DNA from 4 places in the Periweissella cryptocerci genome. Region 4 is predicted to be linked to each of the others. Evidence: predicted binding sites of a transcription regulator. Region 4 holds the regulator's gene; each other region holds the start of a gene.
The links. Region 4 encodes Rex, which represses fermentation and respiration genes when NADH is low (regulators of the CRP and FNR family bind a similar motif). Its sites were predicted from a motif close to TTGTGAANTANTTCACAA; they were not measured.
Positions count from the first base shown of each region.

Region 1: EQG49_RS07255 ((S)-acetoin forming diacetyl reductase) is a predicted target of Rex. The motif match lies at 2,623-2,640, and genes of this name have one in related genera.
Region 2: adhE (bifunctional acetaldehyde-CoA/alcohol dehydrogenase) is a predicted target of Rex. The motif match lies at 2,415-2,432, and genes of this name have one in related genera.
Region 3: EQG49_RS01390 (glycerol dehydrogenase) is a predicted target of Rex. The motif match lies at 2,854-2,871, and genes of this name have one in related genera.

Region 1 covers NZ_CP037940.1:1,592,191-1,597,237, reverse strand. Annotated here, with positions in the region: gene EQG49_RS07265 (MFS transporter) at 1-806, opposite strand, end outside; gene EQG49_RS07260 (SHOCT domain-containing protein) at 1,019-1,678, opposite strand; gene EQG49_RS07255 ((S)-acetoin forming diacetyl reductase) at 1,822-2,592, opposite strand; gene EQG49_RS07250 (hypothetical protein) at 2,972-3,763, shown strand; gene EQG49_RS07245 (CPBP family intramembrane glutamic endopeptidase) at 3,916-4,596, opposite strand; gene EQG49_RS13710 (hypothetical protein) at 4,599-4,742, opposite strand; gene EQG49_RS07240 (rhomboid family intramembrane serine protease) at 5,007-5,047, opposite strand, start outside.
Region 2 covers NZ_CP037940.1:2,206,944-2,211,990, reverse strand. Annotated here, with positions in the region: gene adhE (bifunctional acetaldehyde-CoA/alcohol dehydrogenase) at 1-2,380, opposite strand, end outside; gene pta (phosphate acetyltransferase) at 2,861-3,838, opposite strand; gene EQG49_RS09630 (uracil-DNA glycosylase) at 3,869-4,558, opposite strand; gene EQG49_RS09625 (LURP-one-related/scramblase family protein) at 4,700-5,047, shown strand, end outside.
Region 3 covers NZ_CP037940.1:316,615-321,661, reverse strand. Annotated here, with positions in the region: gene EQG49_RS01400 (acyltransferase family protein) at 1-1,233, opposite strand, end outside; gene EQG49_RS13575 (hypothetical protein) at 1,500-1,643, opposite strand; gene EQG49_RS01395 (ADP-ribosyltransferase) at 1,917-2,801, shown strand; gene EQG49_RS01390 (glycerol dehydrogenase) at 2,902-4,014, shown strand; gene EQG49_RS01385 (LytR/AlgR family response regulator transcription factor) at 4,121-4,849, shown strand; gene EQG49_RS01380 (FAD-dependent oxidoreductase) at 4,959-5,047, shown strand, end outside.
Region 4 covers NZ_CP037940.1:2,003,507-2,008,553, forward strand. Annotated here, with positions in the region: gene EQG49_RS08775 (QueT transporter family protein) at 1-36, shown strand, start outside; gene EQG49_RS08780 (ABC-F family ATP-binding cassette domain-containing protein) at 212-2,146, opposite strand; gene EQG49_RS08785 (redox-sensing transcriptional repressor Rex) at 2,320-2,967, shown strand; gene groES (co-chaperone GroES) at 3,224-3,508, shown strand; gene groL (chaperonin GroEL) at 3,594-5,047, shown strand, end outside.

The DNA of each region.
Region 1 (5,047 bases), 410 kb from region 4:
AAACTAATTGAGAACATACTGTTTTTGAAAATTGCCAAATTAATCAACGGAATTTTTTCACGTTTTTCAACTTTAACAAAAATTATGAACAATACAATTGCGAGGATAATCATCCCAATAACAGTAGGATGTAAGAATCCTTCAGCTTGACCGACGTTCACACCCATAAAGAGTGCCACAATCATGATGAAGAAGACAATTGCACCCGCCCAGTCGATTTTGGGTTTAGCCCCACGACTAGATGACTTGGGAAATAGTATTTGTCCCATAATAATCGTGACAATCCCAATTGGCACATTCACCCAGAAAATATATGACCAAGGCAAGTATTGTAGAATCAAACCACCTAAACCAGGTCCCGCAACTGCCCCAATCGACACAAACATCGCAATTAAGCCCATTGCGCGTCCGCGTTGTTCGGGTGGGAAAGTCACTGTCGTAATCCCAAAACTATTCGACATGGTCATGGCAGCACCAATTGCTTGGACAAACCGCGCAAACAATAGGAATGGTAGCCCAGCGCTAATTCCCGCTAGCAATGAACCGAAAGTGAAAATATATGTCCCGATTTTAAAAACTTTAATCTTACCAATCATGTCCCCTAAGCGACCGAAGAAAATTAATAACCCCGAAATTACAATTAAGTAAATTGAAACTGTCCACGTTGCCTCATTCATCGGCACCGCTAAATCGCGCGAAATTGTTGGTAACGCGATATTCACGATTGATGAATCAAGCGTCGACATAAATGTAAATAATCCCAATGCTAGTAATATCAGCCATTTTGATTGACTATTTTTTGCCATTATCTCCTCCATTTTTCATAGACCTTATTGCGTTAGACATGCGCACAATTTGCACCACTTACAATATGTTAGTATTCCCCCAACTGAATCATTCTACACCTCATTTGCTTGAGTTGCTATTATATCAAGTTTTCTAACGCCAAATAGGCGATTGACCGCATAATTTTGGTAATCACCTAGGCGTTAAAATTAATTAAATTTCGCGCTGCATGCTATTCGTTTAACAAACGTTGTTTCAGTTGATCGTACTCAGCTTGCGTAATTAAGCCATTATCCAGCGCTTTTTTACCTTGTTCAAGTTCAGCATATAAATCACGCGGTGCGCCATTATTAACATTTTTAGTTCGCATGCTATTCGTGACACCATCCATGTAACCGTCTTTTGAATCGCTCACGCCTTGTTGAATGAGCTTGGCAATTTTGCGCACAACACTCTTCGTCCAGAACACACTGAAACTATCACCAAATGTTTCGACTTTAACGGCGCCCCAGATAAAGCCAGTATCTGGGTTAACATTATTTAAATTACTCAACGGAATATTCGTCGCATCATGGTGAAATGGTGACCAATGCGCGTAAATAATCCGTTGCTCAGTCGTAATCGCATAGCCATAGAACCCTTCTGTGCCAAAGTAACTAACTGAATGACGTTTGGCATGTGGAGTCTGGTCAGTTTCATCGCCATTGGGACGGTTTTCACCACCTTCTGGCCGATGCCGTCCCACAAAAGCCGAAATAACTTCTTCATGATCAAGCAGCGCATCTTCAATAACTTGGAAGTGTTTCTTTTGTAACCATGGTCCTAAAATGTTCAGATTGTAGCCTAATTTATTTTCCCGCGTATATTGGTACATTTCTTCGGCAGTTTTCATAATTTTGCCCTCTTTTTCAGTATATTTACTTTAATTTTAGCAGAATGTCCGCCGCCAAACTCATAAGAAGCTTGTCGGCATAGAAAAAAGGGCTGAGACAAAATCTCACGCCCTTTAATAATTAACTTAATAAAATATCGGGCCTAGTGGAATACCATTCCACCATCAACCACTAATGTTTGACCAGTCATGTAATCAGAATCGCTACCGGCTAAGAAGGCCACCCCATTCGCAACATCTTCTGGTTCTGACAATTTTTGCAACGTAATATCCTTGGCAAATGAGTTCATTCCCCATTCAAAATCTTTACCCGCATTATCAGCAACTTGTTGGGCAATGTCATTCATCATTGGTGTCCGCACAATTCCGGGTGCAAATGCGTTAACTGTAATACCGTATTCTGCCAATTCACGGGCAGTCGTTTGCGTGATACCACGGACGGCAAATTTAGTTGAACCATACGCCGTCAAGTTAGGATTACCAACAACCCCTGCTTGTGAAGTAGCGTTGATGATTTTACCGCCATGACCAAGTTCAATCATTTTCTTAGCTGCAGCTTGCGTACCCCACACAGTTCCACCAACATTGATTTTCCATGTGTAGTCCAAATCATCTTGCTTGATGTCCAAGATTGGTGTCGTAGGTGCAACACCCGCATTATTAACGACAACATTAATATCACCCAACTTCGCAACTGTTTCATCAATGGCTGCATATACTTCATCACGGTTTTGCACATCGGCAGCCACCGCAATTGCTTCACCACCGGCCTGGTTAATTTCGTCAGCTACTCGTTGAACCTTTGCAACGGTCCGACCAACTGCCGCAATCTTAAAACCATCTTTTGCTAGCCGCTTTGCGATTGCTTCACCAATTCCTTGACCTGCCCCAGTTACAAATGCTACTTCTGTCATCACCTAATACTTCCTTTTCGATTAATTTAATTGTGATTATCTTAACAATCATTTTACTGCTACCGTTTTAGTTACGCAAGTATAATATTGTCACCGCTTACATTGTGTGTAACAAATTTACAATTGGCTGCAAGCTGAGTATGACAACCAATTATTAATAAACTCACGCTAACCGATTACGAGTCCTTTAATACCACCAAAATGTTTACAGGGGCTATAATTAGTTGTGAGTGATACATTCAAAATTAAGGAGTACGGATTGTGAAGAAAATCAATAAATTATTCCAATGAGTGAAGGTGGAACATACACAAATTTCTACAGCTCAAAGAAATTAGCAAAAATGATTATTATGTTGAACTAACAAATGAGGTAAATTAAATGGCCAAACGTGACCAATATAGCATCACACAAGCGGAAAAAGACCGTAAACTTCGTGAATATCGAATGATGTATCCAGATGATAGTGTTACTGCCGTTAACAAATTTCATGATTGGGAATACAACCGCGAAATAAAACTACAGAACATGCGTAATCGCGCTAAGCGACAACAACTTAGAGGAACCTTGATAGGTGTTATTGTCGCAGCAATTGTCATAGTCGTTGTGGTCGTTGCGGCTTTATGGCTCATTGGTAATGACAAACCAAAGGACAATAATAGCAGTGCTATCTCAACTACTTCAAGCGATGTGGCATCTTCAAGTTCAGTCACAAGTTCAAGTACCGCTACTGAATATCCATATGTCGTTGATGTTCCTAGTAACGTTGCGTGGACCTTCAAAGACAAGCATCTAAGTGGTGATTTACCGGAAGTATTTAACCTTCATGCCGACAATAGCGGCGTAATCATGCTAACTATTTTATTAAAAAATGAAACAGATGGGCAACTTAGAACGCCTGATACAACGTATAGTGTGAAAGTTAAGAAAATACCGACTAAGACACTTCAAGTTAATTCAGCGTCTAACAAGAAACCAAGTAGTCGCGTAGTTAAAGTAAATACCGAAATCATTTTAGGCAAAGTATTAGACGACTTCAATGGACCAAGCGATGAGAGTGGCAACGTTCTCTACATGTTTCCTAACAAGTGGGGATCAATTTCATTCTTATATCCAAGTGATGAAGCAAGCGATAATCCCGCCTACCAAGAATATTTGCAAACAACCAAATAGCAAACTGGAAACCTTTTGATGCACATTAATAGTCCTGATTCTACACGAAATCAGGCCTATTTTGCTGGCTGGACAAATTTTGCCCCAGCCCCTTTTTTTATTTTTAATTTACTAATTATGTAATTCAGGGTCAAATTTACCCTCGTCTTATCTTAAAAAAAAACGTTCATAATTAACATTGATACTGAATTAGCTACCCCATGTAACACCATGGACTCTCCTAGACTTTTATCATGTACTCGAAGATAACACGCTATAATTCCAAATAAAAAATTAGAAACAAAAGCTTGTTTATCACCCACTCCATGAGCTACACAAAAAATTACAGCTGATAATAAATAGATAATTACATTTGGTACACCAACACTAAGCAGGTAGCTAATTACTACTCCACGAAACAGTAACTCCTCTATTATTGGTGCAATCACGCATACAACTAATATTGATAATACGATTTTGGAAATTTGTGTAGACCCAACTTGCCCTGACAAGCGGGAGAATGCTCCGCTTAACCCACGATATTTGTTATCGCTTGAATAAAACATAGCCATACCATGGTTTATGACTACAGCGATAACAATCGCAATACCCAAATTTTTAGTCCCATAAATTACTAATAATGTATTAGCTGAATTATCTATTTTACTTAATATAATCCATAACACAGCGATAAGACAAAAACTAACTATTCCCAAAATTACGTAGCGAGTCAATATTCCCCAATGTAATTCAAATAACGTAGGTAAAACAGATAATTGTATGACTATACACAATAAAATAAGAATTGGTACATGTATAATCATATTTTTAATAACACCACATACATCAAGCATTTTTAATCATTCTTTTTGTAATGACGCTTTTTATCAGTTACGCCATCCACAAATCCATTTAATAACTCTTCTACTTCGTGAAGTGTATCACCACCTACGACAGATAGTAATCCATCATCACTGAGAGCCTTAAATTGTTCTAACATTATATTTATTTCTCCTCCATTAATAACTGCTAGTAACTGCTAACTGTACATCAGACAATTTGACATAGCGGATATTATCTACGTTCGTTTTCGATTAGAATCATACATTAATCGGACACAAACAACAAGTTCAATATAATAAAAACATAATTTAAACAAAATGATTTGGAACTTTAATCACACAGTTGCAAATCAAAATTTGAGTTTAATTCAAACATAAAAACCCCCCTTTTTAAATGTCCATCACCCGTAAAAAAAATCACTTCACATTGTGAAATAAATTCTAAAAGCACACCATATACTGC
Region 2 (5,047 bases), 200 kb from region 4:
CGTTACCAGTAACTGCGTTGAACTTAATTACGTGTGGCATAGCAATGGCGATTGCCAAACCGTGTGGCAAGCCGAATTCTCCACCAGTCTTGTGAGCCAATGAGTGGTTAATTCCGAGGAATGCGTTGGCGAATGACATACCAGCTAAAGTAGATGCGTTGTGCATGTTTTCACGTGCTTTTTGGCCTTCCTTAGTTGGGTTCTTTGGATCGTACTTGTATGAAGTAGTCAAGTTTTCAAAGATCAACTTGATTGCTTGTAATGCCCATGGACGGTTGTAGTCTGAAGACATAACTGATACATATGATTCAAGGGCGTGTGACAATGCGTCCAAACCAGAGAATGCAACAGTACGCTTAGGAACAGTCATAACAAATGATGGGTCCACGATGGCAACTTGTGGAGTCAATTCGTAGTCAGCCAATGGGTACTTGATGTGAGTTTCGTCATCAGTAATAACAGCGAATGGTGTAACTTCTGAACCAGTACCTGAAGTAGTTGGAATAGCAACCATTTGTGTCTTACGTTGGTGTTCGAACTTCACGATACGCTTACGGATATCCATGAACTTTTGTTGAAGTTCAGTAAAGAGTTCCTTAAGTGCTTCAGCATCTTCTAAGATACCTTCGTGTGAAGTTGAGTATTCGTATAAGAAACGAGCAATCTTACCAGCATCAAGAGCTGAACCACCACCAAGGGCGATCACAGTATCTGGTTGGAATTCTGCCATTTGCTTAGCAATATCGATAGCTTGGCTAATCGTTGGGTCAGGGCGAACTGAACCGTAGATTGATGTCTTAACTTGGTCAGCACGCAATGCGAATTGATCAAGAACCTTGTCAACGAAACCAAATTGAACCATACCTGGGTCAGCTACGATGAATGCGCGATCAACATCTGGCAATTCTTGCAAGTATGTGATGGCGTTGTTTTCGTAGTAGATATCCTTTGGTAAACGAACCCATTGTGGGCGGTTACGACGACGAGCGACAGTTTTAATGTTAAGCAAATCGTAAGTTGATAAGTTGTGTGACAATGAGTTCTTCCCCCATGATCCTGTACCAAGTGTCAAACTTGGACGTAATGCGTCTGTATAGATGTCACCAACACCACCGATTGAGTCAGGTTGGTTAACAAGGATACGTGAAGCTTCAACGGCGTCAGCGTATTCCTTAACAAAAGGATCGTCTTGAGCACCGATTTGGATAGCAGCATTGTGACCTGCACCTTGGTAGTTCAACAATGCGCGAACAATCGCGATTGCATTTTCACGGCTGTTAGACTTGTAAACTGACAAGATTGGGCAAAGTTTTTCTGATGAAAGCTTTTCACCAATGTTCTTTTCGTCCAATTCAACAAGGATAACATCCTTACCTTCTGGCATCTTGATACCAGCTTGTTCAGCAATCCAACGACCGCTCATACCAGCAACTGGACCGTTAACACCGTGGTTATCGTTAAATACGTAGTCAGCCAACTTGTCATAGTCAGCCTTTGGAAGTACATAGGCACCTTGTGCTTCTAATTGCTTAATGAAAGTTGCGTAAACGCTCTTATCAATAACAGCTGAGTTTTCAGTGGCACAAATCATACCGTTATCGAAACGCTTTGAAAGAAGTAAATCTTCAGCAGCACGTTCCAAATCAGCAGTGTAATCGATGTAGATAGCACCGTTACCGGCACCAACACCCATTGATGGGTTACCTGACTTCAAGGCTGCGTTAACCATTGAAGGTCCACCAGTAGCCAAGATTGAAGCAATACCGCGGTTTTGAATCAATGCAGTAGTGTTGTAAAGTGAAGGAACATCAACCCATTGGATGAAGTCCTTAGGTGCACCAGCAGCAACAGCGGCATCTAACACGATTTGTGCAGCAAGTGCTGATGACTTTTGAGCTTGTGGGTGGAATGCGAAGACAATCGCATTACGAGTCTTAGCAGATAACATTGATTTGAAAATAGTTGTTGAAGTTGGGTTAGTAGTAGGAACGATCCCTGCCAATACACCAAGTGGAGCAGCTAATTCAACCTTACCAGTAACTGGGTCTTCGTTGATTACGCCAACAGTTTTATCATTTTTAATTGCGTTGTATACAGATTCTGATGCAAAACGGTTCTTAGTATCTTTATCTTCAACAACCCCACGACCAGTTTCATCGTGAGCCGCATGAGCAAGACGTAATGAGTTTTCGCTACCGGCCAAAGCCATTGCAGCAACAATCTTATCGACTTGTTCTTGAGAGAATGTTGAAAATTCTTCAACGGCCTTTTGAGCCTTTGAAACTAAGCTTTCTGCTAATGCTTCAGCAGTGGCTACTTTTTGTGCCTTTTCTTCTTCAGTTAAAGGCTTTTTTGGAGCTTTTTTTACAGTTTCAGCCATGTTTGGTATCCCCTTTGTTTTGCTTGAATATTGTTTGTGCATTTCTTAACAAGACCTATGATATACCATCTTTTTAGTTTGTGCAACCCTTTTGTGAAAAAAAGTTCAACCTAATAAAAAATATCTTGTCAGCCATGCCATAAATTCCAGTATAGCAACGTTTTAGCTCAAATGCGAATCTGAACACTCGCTTTACAAAAACCGCACACTTTATACACAAAAAAGACATACCTTCGCAAATATGCCTATATCTTTTACTTCACAAGATTCCACTATGCCCATTCTAATACGCTTGCAACCGATTGTATCAAATGTGAGCGGTATAGATATAATTTTTTCTTGGTTTTTACAACAAATTATGATGACTCGCACTCCATAAAAAAATGGCCTAATTTCTCCCTATTCGTGAATACGGTAGAAATCAAACCATTGACCGGGAAACAAAAGTTAAAACCGTTGCTCCCCTGGTTCATATTTAAATTAGTTTAATGCTTGAGCTGCAGTAATGATTGCAACTTTGTAGACATCTTCTTCGTTAGCACCACGTGATAAGTCAGAAACTGGCTTAGCCAAACCTTGCAAGATAGGTCCAATCGCTTCGTAACCACCCAAACGTTGGGCAATCTTGTAGCCAATGTTACCTGATTGCAAGTCGGGGAAGATAAAGACGTTGGCGTGACCGGCAACATCTGAGTCTGGAGCTTTTGAAGCACCAACAGATGGCACAAAGGCCGCGTCAAATTGTAATTCACCATCAAGCGCTAATTCAGGAGCTAATTCATGCGCCAATTCAGTCGCTTCAGCAACCTTAGTTACTTGATCAGCCTTAGCTGAACCCTTAGTTGAGAATGAAAGCATTGCAACCTTAGGATCAATGCCAAAGACCTTGGCAGTTGCTGCTGATTGGACAGCAATTTCGGCCATTGTTGGTGCATCAATATCAATGTTGATAGCTGCATCAGAGAAGACATAACGTTCGTCACCCTTTTGCATGATGAAGGCACCTGAAATCCGTGATGAACCAGGAGCAGTCTTGATGATTTGGAGGGCTGGACGCACAGTATCACCAGTTGGGTGTGTAGCACCTGAAACCATTCCGTCGGCAAGACCCATGTAAACTAACATCGTACCGAAGTAGTTTACATCAGTGAGCCACTTAGTTGCAGTTGCTTCATCTGTCTTACCCTTACGACGTTCAACCAATGCTGCGACCATCTTAGCTAAATCTTCAGCTGGGTATGTTGCTGGGTCAAGGACAGTCAAACCACTCAAATCAAAATTGTTTTCAGCAGCGGTTTTTTCAACATCTGCTGTTGCCCCAAGCAAAATTGGCTTCAACAAGCCATCTTTTGCTAAACGCACTGCTGCACCTTGAACACGGACATCTTCACCTTCTGGGAAAACGATTGTCTTGTTCGTACCAGTAATCTTGCTTTGTAATTCTTCGAAAAGTTCCATGATTGTAATGCCTCCAAAAAATTTAAGTTATCAATCTATAATCGGTTGTGCGGGAAGTTGCCAGTCAATTGGCGTTTCACCAACTGAAACTAGTAACTCGTTAGTCTTGGAAAATGGTTTTGACCCAAAGAAACCCCGATATGAAGACAGTGGCGATGGATGCGAGCTTGTAATCGTAAAATTACGCGTCTGGTCAATCAACTTCAGCTTCAATTGTGCCGGTTTCCCCCATAAAATGAAAACAACTGGCTCAGGTTTAGCTGATAAAGCGCGAATTGCTTCATCAGTAATTGTTTCCCATCCGTGACCCTTGTGCGAGTTGGCTGCCCCTTCACGAACTGTCAAAACCGTGTTCAGTAGCAACACACCTTGCTTTGTCCATGGAATTAAGCAGCCATGTTCGACCGGTTTAATACCAAGGTCATCGTTCAATTCTTGATAGATGTTGCGTAAGCTTGGTGGTAATTTGATACCTAGTGCGACAGAAAAGCTTAGGCCTTGCGCCTGTCCTTGTTCATGATAAGGATCTTGACCGAGAATTACAACTTTTGTATCCGCAAAGCCGGTCCGCTCAAACGCCGCAAAAACTTCGGCTTTCGGTGGATAAACATTTGCAGTTGCATATTCTTGATGGACAAATTCACTTAACTTATTGAATTCGGGCGTTTGCAAGACCGGGGCCAAAATTGGCCACCAATCATTATGAATAAAAGGTGTCATATTTAATTTCCAATCTCGATAATATCTTAACATCTTGTGAATGTTTACACAATAATTAAATTTATCCGCTTTCATGTTAGAATAAAGAATAACAGATATGTTCAAGGATTGCTAACAATTAGTCAGTAGAAGGATAAAGCTATGCGTAAACTATACTTAAAACAGCAGAATAGTTCAAGCAAACAGACTGCAACGACAGTCCGCGATGTTGACGGTAAAGCTCAATACTTAGTGACTGGGCAATTTGGTCGTGCCAACGCTTTTGTCCATATCTATAATGACTTAGGCGAGCTAGTCGTTGAAATGGAGCAAACTTCATACGGGCTCTTGCCTCGTTTTGAAATCAAGACCAATCACGAAACGGTTGGCTCAATTGGTTTATCCCTTGGCTCACTGATTGACGTTGTCTATGTGCGGGGCTTAAGTTGGCTAATTAATGGTAGTTTAGCATCAGGAATCTATCACGCCTACCATGGACAAGAATTGCTA
Region 3 (5,047 bases), 1.3 Mb from region 4:
TTGGACCTGTAAGGGTGATTGATAACCAGTAGCAGCTTGCGGTTGAAATAGACCGAAACTAAAAATGGCAATAACGACAATCGCAACCCCGGTCGCAATTAAGACGTGCCGATCGTTATGCATGAAGCGCCCGTAGACCGTTTTTGTTTTGGCAACATTAATGTGTTGTAAAGGTCGTTCGAGGTAGCGGTAGCTAAGTTCACTAATTACACCAATGATAATTAGTTCGACAAGTCCGTAGAGAATATGGTGGCTTTGATAATTTGGTACCGCATGTTCAAAGAAAACGAGCACGGGGTACTGATACAAATAAATACCATATGAACGGGTACCAATCCAACGAAAGACACGATTACTCAAAGGCTTTGCGAGAAAAGCACTTGGGTGAGCAATTGTCCCGACAAAAATCATTGCGACAAAACCAAAGACAAACATCCCACCATAGTAGGTCAGTGATGCTTGTCCATTTAGGACGAAGAATCCTAATAAAATAAGTCCCAATGCGCCAAAGCTGAGGTAATTTAAAAACTTTTTACTTGTAGCATTCAAAGTTTCGCTCAAATGGGTTGATGGCCAGATATAAGCTAGAGCAGCACCGAAAATAATGGTGAAGAGGCGCGTATCAGTCCCGTAATAAACACGATTAATATTTTCGGGGTTATATTTTAGCGCCATTAGGGCTGCGGAAACAAACGCTAGAATCATAAGACCTTTGAAGATATTACTGGCTCGCAGTTTAAATTTAGCAAGTAACCATACTAATACCGGCCACACTAAATAAAATTGACCTTCAATCGATAATGACCAGAGGTGGGTAAAAGGTGATGGGGCGGTAAATTGTTGAAAATACGATTGCCCGTGATTAATTTCCCAGAAATTATAGACGTAAACCAGATTAGTTAAGATGGTTGCCCGTAATCCCAACAGTGCCCCACGGTCAAACAAAGTAATGTAGGCTGCAGTTAAGACAAGCATAACTAGTAGTGCCGGGTAGAGTCGCTTAATCCGGCGTTCATAAAAACTCCGAAGATTAATTTTATTGGTATTGGCGAGCTCTTGTCGTAGTAAATCGGTAATTAAATAACCGGAAACTACAAAGAAAATTGGCACCCCCAAATAACCCCCAGGTAATGCGTTTGGAAAAATATGATATAAAATAACAGCGAGCACGGCAATCGCGCGAACCCCGTCAAAGCCACTAATATAGCGGCGGTGTAGATGTGTTTCCCCCATGATAAAACTCCCTTATAGTTCTAGTAATAAATGATATGTGCTTGATTTTGAAGGCATTGCATGTGGATGATAGCTAATACATTAATAAAGCAAGTGACAACCATCGATAAAACTCAATGTTACACTATTGTAATAAATGACGCAATGCTGTAATGAGATTATTTACCGGCAAGACAAACTCGCTTTTAGTGAACGAAAAAAACGTGGCGCCATTAATAGACGACACGTTTTAAGTTTAATCGAATATATGCGTTGTAAACTAGTTACTATGCTTGGTTTAACTTAGCTTCTTGATCGCGAAGTTTATCGAAGCCAGATTCTTTACTAGTATCCTTTGGGTCCTTATCGCGAGCAGCCATTTCTGCTTCAATCAATGCTTTACGTTCTTCTTTACTGTGCTTTTTTACCATGGTATAAGCCTCTTTCGTCGAACTAAATTTTTGTAGAATGCAATCTACTCTTCTAACGATAGACCTTTTTTAGATTAATACCAGTGATATGACTCATTATTAGGAATTAACTTGACGATTGCCATTTTAATTGTCAAATTTTTTTTGTGATTTTAGGCGTTGACCGGGGTAAATGTGCCAAATTTAAAAAGTAGTTGAAGAAACATTACGGTAATGTTACATTTATTTTTGTTACATGACGACAATACAATTTATTTTGGGGAGAAATGCATAATGAATGGAATGAAGAAGTTTGGAATTACGACGTTGGGGGTTGCAACGTTGGCGATGGGTGTTGGGGTCAGCGTCCATGCGGATGGTATGTCACAGGCTAATTTGGGTAAGGCGGTTAAAAAGGGGCATAAGCTACAAGTAACTGCTAAGACGATTAAAGTTTACCAAGTTAAGAAGAGTAATCAGAAAGTAGTGAAAACTTTCAAATTGTCAAAGAATTCGGTTGTTAAGGTTGGGGCGAAGGTCAAAGCACTAAATGGGCACCGAATTATCATTAAATCTAAAACGTTAAAGGCTTCACAAATGTATGTGACACCAGCAAAACAATTTACGTATGATACGAAAACGACTAATTTGACAGCAAAGCAGCATGCTTTAGTTTTGCAAGCCAGTCACAAATGGGCCAAAAAATTAACAAAACCACAAAAGAAAGCCATCTATCATTACACATCGGATGGCTATAAAGATATTAATAGTTACCTCCGGAATTTGATTCCTGGAACTAAGCAAGTAAAGGGCGAAGTGGGCAAGATTGACCGCGGTTTGAATAAATTCGCGATGCCACTCAATGTGACGGTATGGCGTGGCACTAGCGTGCAATCAATCGGTTATGGGGTCAAAGGTGGTCAGATTAAGGTTGGAGCGCGTTATTCAGACCAAGCATATATGTCGACGTCATTTGATCGTGAAATTGCAAACTCCTTCAATAGTGATGCAATTTTGAAAATTCAATTGCCTGCCGGTAAATACGGGGCTGCAATTGCGCCACTGTCAGATTATCAAAGTGAAGATGAATTTTTGGTTAAGCACGGTGCAAAAATGATTGTCACGGGAGTCGATAAGAAAAAATCTAAAACGGTAGTGACATTGAATTTTGTTAAGTGATTTTGGCAGAACCGTGTGTGATAAGTGTTCACGGCGGAAACGCTTACATGTTTTGTGATATAATTAACATATTAAATTCACGACACATGAGGAAGTTCAAATGACACAAATTTTTGCTAGTCCATCAACTTATATTCAAGGTAAAGACGTTTTAAACGAAGGTTCGCAATATATCGAAAAATTTGGTAAGAACGTGCTGATGTTGGCGGGTGGTTCTGCGAAGAAATACGCAGGTAACACGCTGATTGCTAATCTGGAAGCCAATGGTTTTAAGGTTAATGTGGCGGATTTCCAAGGGGAAGCATCCGATAATGAAATCAACCGCATTGCCCAAATTGGTAAAGCTGCCGGTGCCGAAGTTGTCATCGGGGTTGGTGGTGGTAAGGCGATCGATTCAGCAAAATCAATTGCCGATATCTTGGGAACACCTGTTGTAATTGTGCCAACGATTGCTTCAACTGATGCACCAACATCACGGTTGTCAGTGCTGTATACTGATGAAGGAAATTTTGATCGTTATGAATTCTATCAAAAAAATCCTGAATTAGTGCTCGTTGATACCCGTGTGATTGCGAATGCCCCAGTGCGGATGTTGGCTTCAGGAATTGCCGATGCTTTGGCAACCTTTGTCGAAGTACGCGATGTCCAAACTGCATATGGTGATACGATGTTAGGCGCAAAGCAAACTTTAGCTTCAATTGCGATTGGCCAAATGGCCGAAGATACCTTGTTTGCATATGGGCATGCGGCAATCGAATCTAACAAAGTCCACGCTGTTACACCAGCATTGGAAAAAATCGTCGAAGCGAATACATTACTTTCGGGCCTCGGTTTTGAAAGTGGTGGTCTCGCAGCAGCTCACTCAATTCACAATGGTTTCACAGCGTTGAAGGGCGATATTCACCACTTAACACATGGTGAAAAAGTTGCGTATGGAATTTTAACGGAACTATTTCTTGATGGGGCTGATGAAGCAACGTTTGAAAAATATCTCGAGTTCATTTATTCATTAGGTTTACCAACTACTTTGGCGGATTTACATCTTGCAGACGCTTCTGATGAAGACTTGTTACTTGTCGGTCAGCAAGCAACGGCTGCAGGTGAAACTATCAAACAAATGCCATATGAAGTAACCGCTGATGATGTTGTCAGTGCACTAAAAGGTGTTGATGGCTATGTCCGAAACTGGAAAGCTGTACGTGGCTTGAACTAAAGCTTGTGTATTAAGGGTGTTCTTTTGGGACACTCTTTTTTTATTTGTCCCTAATATGCTAAAATTAGTTATAGTTGAAATCGTAATCGAAGGGGGATGGGTCGTAATGAATATATATGTCGTTGATGATCAGTTAGCCACCGCCACACAAATTGGGCAATTGGCTAAAGAAATAAAAAGAGCTCAAAAAATCACAAATTGTGTTGTGGAAGTGTTTACAAAATTGGCGGATTTTACGGCTGCTGTTCATAATCACTCCGGTGAAAATAACGTGTATTTCATTGACGTTGATGTCCACGGGGTCAAGCTACGTGGCTTGGAAGTCGCTAGTAAGTTACGGCAACACGATCCATTTGGGACAATTTCATTTATTTCCAGTTTTGAAAAATTTGCACCAGTAACGTTTGAATATCGGGTAGCAGCATTTGATTATATTGATAAACGTCTCCCAGTTGATGAGTTGCGACAACGGTTGGCATATACAATTAACTATCAAGCCAAGCGCTCAGCCCAGATTACACCCGCAGAAAACTTAGTACTTGATGGAAAGGCACAACAACATAAAGTGCCATTTGATAAGATATTGTATATAGAAACAACCCCGGTTCCGCATCAATTACGCCTAGTTACTGATGATGGAGTTGTTGAGTTTTATGGGAAATTAAGTGAGCTGGCTGAACAAAATACTGAGCTAGTGCGTTGTCACCGAGCATGTCTGGTTAATCCGGCCAAAATTAGCGCCTTTAACAAAACGGAGCATTTATTAGAGGTAAGTAATGGTGAAACCTTGCCAGTTGCACGTAACATGATGAAAACAATGACGGAACGATTTTAGCATTTAATAACCGTTTAGGACGTTTGAAAGACCGTTTAGGAAAGTGGAGCCTAAACGGTCTTTTTGAGTTGTATAATTCTTCACATACGGAAGTTAAAAGGAGATTAACATGAAAGTTATTGTAGTAGGAAGTACACACGCGGGAACGGCTGCCATCAAGCAAACGCTCACAAATTATCCAGATACAGATATTACTGT
Region 4 (5,047 bases):
TATGCCTTAAGTAAACGGGTTGATTTGACTGAATAAATCAACAAACAGAGTCTATACTAGATATTAGCCATATGATTTAGATTAATAAAAATTTAGGCACCGGTGAATGTATTGCTAGCCTAATAATAAATGAACTAACAAATATAGATATGCCTGGCTAATAGCAAAAAGGACTTAACTCTACCAAATGCGGTAAAGTTAAGTCCTTTTGTTATGCTTCGGTTTGAAGCTCTTCGAGTTCCATACTCTTTTCTTCCCAATCAGCTTCGATGCCGGATAGTTCTTCTGTTGCTGCATCGACGACTTTTTGGAGGTCAGAAAGCTTGGCAATATCTGAGCCAACATCGGGTTCATTCATGGCAGCTAAGGCTTCATCACGTTTAGTCTCTAATGCCATCATTTGCGCTTCTAGGTCATCAACTGCGCGTTGGAGTTTGCGAATAATCTTTTGAGCTTCCTTCGATTGTTGATAGTTATCTTGCTTAGAAGGCTGTGAGTTTTCAACTAGTACATCATTTTCGGTGTCCGGTACTTGCGCCGTTTTTTCGATGTAGTAGTCATAGTCACCCATGAAGACTTTTGAACCTTCAGGCGAGATTTCAACAATTTCGGTAGCCGTCTGATTGATGAAGTACCGGTCATGGGAAACAAATAAGACCGTACCGTTAAATTCGTTGACGGCAACTTCAAGAACTTCGCGGGAATCGATATCCAGGTGATTAGTTGGTTCGTCAAGGATAAGGAAGTTATCGTGATCCATCGCTAACTTAGTGAGCATCAGACGCGCCCGTTCGCCCCCTGAGAGACTATTAACCTTTTTGGTAATATCATCCCCACTAAAGAGAAATGAGCCAAGAATCGACCGAATATCCTTTTCTGGCGTTTGTGGATGCTCATCCCAGAGTTCTTGCACAATTGTTTTGTTTTCGTGGAGCGTGTGTTGCTCTTGGTCATAGTAGCCAACCGACACATTGGCGCCAATTTTAGCAGATCCTTTGATAAACGGAATGATGCCTAGGATGCTCTTGAGTAAAGTCGATTTACCAACACCATTAGGACCAACAATAGCAACGGCATGGTGTTTATCGACGTCAATATTAATTGGTTCAGCGAGAATATGATCGGGTGAATACCCAACTGCCGCATCACGGACACGTAAAACTTCACTCCCGCTTTCTAGGTCAGTTGAGAATTGGATTTGAGCGCGGGATGAATCAACCGTTGGCTTTTCAATCCGTTCCATTTTTTCGAGTTGTTTCCGCCGTGCTTGTGCCCGCTTGGTCGTGGAAGCGCGGACAATATTACGATTAACGAAGTCTTCCAACTTATCAATTTCTTTTTGTTGTTTTTCAAATTCCCGAGAAGCAGTCTTAAGACGTTCGGCTTTTGTATCCAAGAAACGGGAATAATTACCAGTATAGTGGTCAAGATGGCCAAAGTTCATATCGTAAACTTCAGTGACAACGCGATCTAGGAAGTACCGGTCGTGCGATACGAGTAAGAGGGCACCGGTGTAGCTTTGTAAATAGCTTTCCAGCCACGCTAAAGTATCCATATCTAAGTGGTTAGTTGGTTCATCTAAAATTAATAAATCGGGACGTTCAAGTAGGGCTTTAGCTAGGGCTAAACGTGTTTTTTGACCACCGCTCAGAGAGCTAATCTTGTCATCAAAACGATCCGGTTCAAACTGAAAACCATGGAGCACACCACGAATAGCTGCTTCATAACCGTAACCATTTTTTTCGTTAAAATCGTGTTGGATTTGGTCGTAGTTAGCGAGTACGCGGGTGTATTCATCTGGGGTCACCGAACTAGGGTCAGCAATCACGGCTTCTAAACGGTGCATTTCTTTTTCCATTTTACGGACTTCAGCGAACGCATCAAGCATTTCATCCCAGATTGTATTTTCAGTGTCTAAACCGGTATCTTGCGCCAAATAACTCATGGTGAGATCTTTCTTGCTAGTGACATCACCTTCATCAGGGGCTTCTTGGCCAGTGATGATTTTCAGCAAGGTCGACTTACCAGCACCATTGCGCCCAACTAAAGCAATCCGCGCGCGGTCTTGAATTTCTAATTGTACATCGCTAAACAATACATCCGCTCCAAAGCGGCGTTCCACATGTTGGACTTGCAACAAAATCATTTTGGCTTACCTCATTCTTTATCTCTAATATGTTGATTTTACCATAGCTGCGCCTAAAAGTTTGTGAAAATGCGATTGTTTTTTAGTTCACAAGCAAGCAAAATGTGCTACAATAGCAAACGAAAAGAAATTCACAAGACAAAATAATATTTGTGAAAATGGAGGACGATTACGTGACTGAACCATCAATTCCACGCGCAACTGCTAAGCGCTTGCCAATCTATTACCGTTATCTTAACTTCTTATTGGATGCGGGTAAAACTCGGGTTTCATCGACTGAATTGTCAGATGCTGTGAAGTTTGATGCAGCCACGATTCGTCGTGACTTCTCATACTTTGGCGCATTGGGAAAACGCGGATATGGATATGACGTTGAAAGTTTACTAACTTTTTTCGCGAAGATTCTTAACCAAGATACTTTAACAAATGTTGCTTTAATTGGTTTGGGAAATTTAGGCCATGCTTTGTTAAACTTTAATTTCCACAAAAATTCAAATGTGCGCGTATCGGCAGTATTTGATATTAACCCAGAATTAATTAACACAATCCAATCTGGGGTGCCAGTATATGATATTCAAGATTTAGTTAAGCAAATCGAAGATCAACGGATTGAAATTGCAATTTTGACTGTGCCATCTGAAACAGCTCAAAAGACAACGGATTTACTTGTACAAGCGGGTGTGAAGGGGATTTTAAACTTCACGCCATTACGTGTTACTGTACCAGACTCTGTTCGCGTGCAAAACGTTGATTTAACTAACGAATTGCAAACTTTGATTTACTTCATTGAAAACTACACCAGTGAAGGTGAAAATAAATAATTAATTCTTTTTCGGGCTGACCATTTTGGTTGGCCTTTTTTTATATTACTGAATGCACTTTAAATTTGTACAGATATATATAGCGGAAAAATAAGTAGGCAAAATGTGCGCTAATTACACATGTAAAATGTCGATTAGGGTGGATTTGTTAACCATAAGACTTGCATTCTTTTGCGGGCGTGATAAGATAGTGATTGTAGATATTAGCACTTAGAGAATGAGAGTGCTAAAAATAATTCATATGGAGGTGGATAGCATGTTAAAGCCATTAGGTGATCGTGTTATTTTACAATTAGAAAAAAAAGAAGAAGAAACATTCGGCGGTATCGTGATTGCCGGTGGTACTGACGAAAAACCAACCACAGCGAAGGTTATTGCTGTTGGTGCCGGTTACCTCTTGCAAGATGGTACGTTGACACCTTTATCAGTTAAGGCGGGCGACATTGTCTTGTTTGATAAGTTTGCTGGTAATGAAATCAAGCACGATGGTGAAGATTTCTTAGTAGTTCACGAAAAAGACATCATCGCGATTGTCGACTAATTTACAATGGTGCAGAATTTAACGTAAAGTTTGAATTTTGGCAACCGTTAATGAAATATAAAATTGAAGTGAGGCAAATTAACACATGGCAAAAGATTTAAAATTCTCTGAAGACGCTCGCGCAGCAATGTTACGTGGGGTTGATAAGTTAGCAGATACAGTTAAGACAACCATTGGACCAAAGGGACGTAACGTTGTTTTGGAAGAAACTTACGGCGCACCTACCATCACTAATGATGGGGTAACAATCGCTAAGGCAATTGAACTTGAAGATCACTTTGAAAACATGGGCGCAAAGCTTGTGGCTGAAGTGGCTTCTAAGACGAACGACATTGCTGGTGACGGTACTACTACGGCCACTGTTTTGACGCAAGCCATCGTGAACGAAGGTTTGAAGAACGTGACTGCCGGTGCTAACCCAGTTGGTATCCGTCGTGGTATCGAATTAGCAACCAAGGCTGCTGTTGAAGCATTGCACGGTATGTCACACAAGGTTGAAACTAAGGACGATATTGCCCAAGTTGCGTCAATCTCTGCTGCCAATGCTGAAGTTGGTGATTTAATCGCCGAAGCAATGGACAAGGTTGGTAACGATGGTGTTATCACAATTGAAGAATCAAAGGGTATCGACACAACGCTTGAAGTTGTTGAAGGAATGCAATTTGATCGCGGTTACATGTCACAATACATGGTAACTGACAACGACAAGATGGAAGCATCATTGGACAACCCATACATCTTAGTAACTGATAAGAAGATTGGTAACATCCAAGACATCTTGCCAATGTTACAAGGTATTGTTGAACAAGGTCGCTCACTCTTAATCATTGCAGATGATATTACTGGTGAAGCTTTGCCAACGCTTGTTTTGAACAAGATGCGTGGAACATTCAACGTGGTTGCAGTTAAGGCTCCTGGTTTCGGTGACCGTCGTAAGGCAATGTTGCAAGACATCGCTACTTTGACTGGTGCGACTGTGATTACTGAAGATCTTGGCTTGAACTTGAAGGACACGACTTTGGCACAACTTGGCCAATCAGCTAAGGTAACCGTTTCAAAGGACAACACAACCATTGTTGAAGGTTACGGTGAAAAGGCCGCAATCGCTGAACGTGTTGAAAATATCAAGAAGCAAATCAGCGAAACCACTTCTGACTTTGATCGTGAAAAGTTGCAAGAACGTTTGGCTAAGTTGGCTGGTGGGGTTGCCGTTGTTAAGGTCGGTGCCGCAACTGAAACTGAATTGAAGGAACGCAAGTACCGGATTGAAGATGCCTTGAACGCTACTCGTGCAGCGGTTGAAGAAGGTTTCGTTTCTGGTGGTGGGACTGCCTTGGTTAACGCCATTCCAGCTGTTGATGCATTGGAAGAATTTGGCGATGTTCAAACTGGTATCAACATCGTGAAGCGCGCGCTTGAATCACCTGTCCGTCAAATTGCGATCAATGCTGGTCTTGAAGGCTCAGTGATTGTAAACAAGTTGAAGGAACAAGAAGTTGGTATTGGATATAACGCTGCCGATGATACTTGGGTTGACAT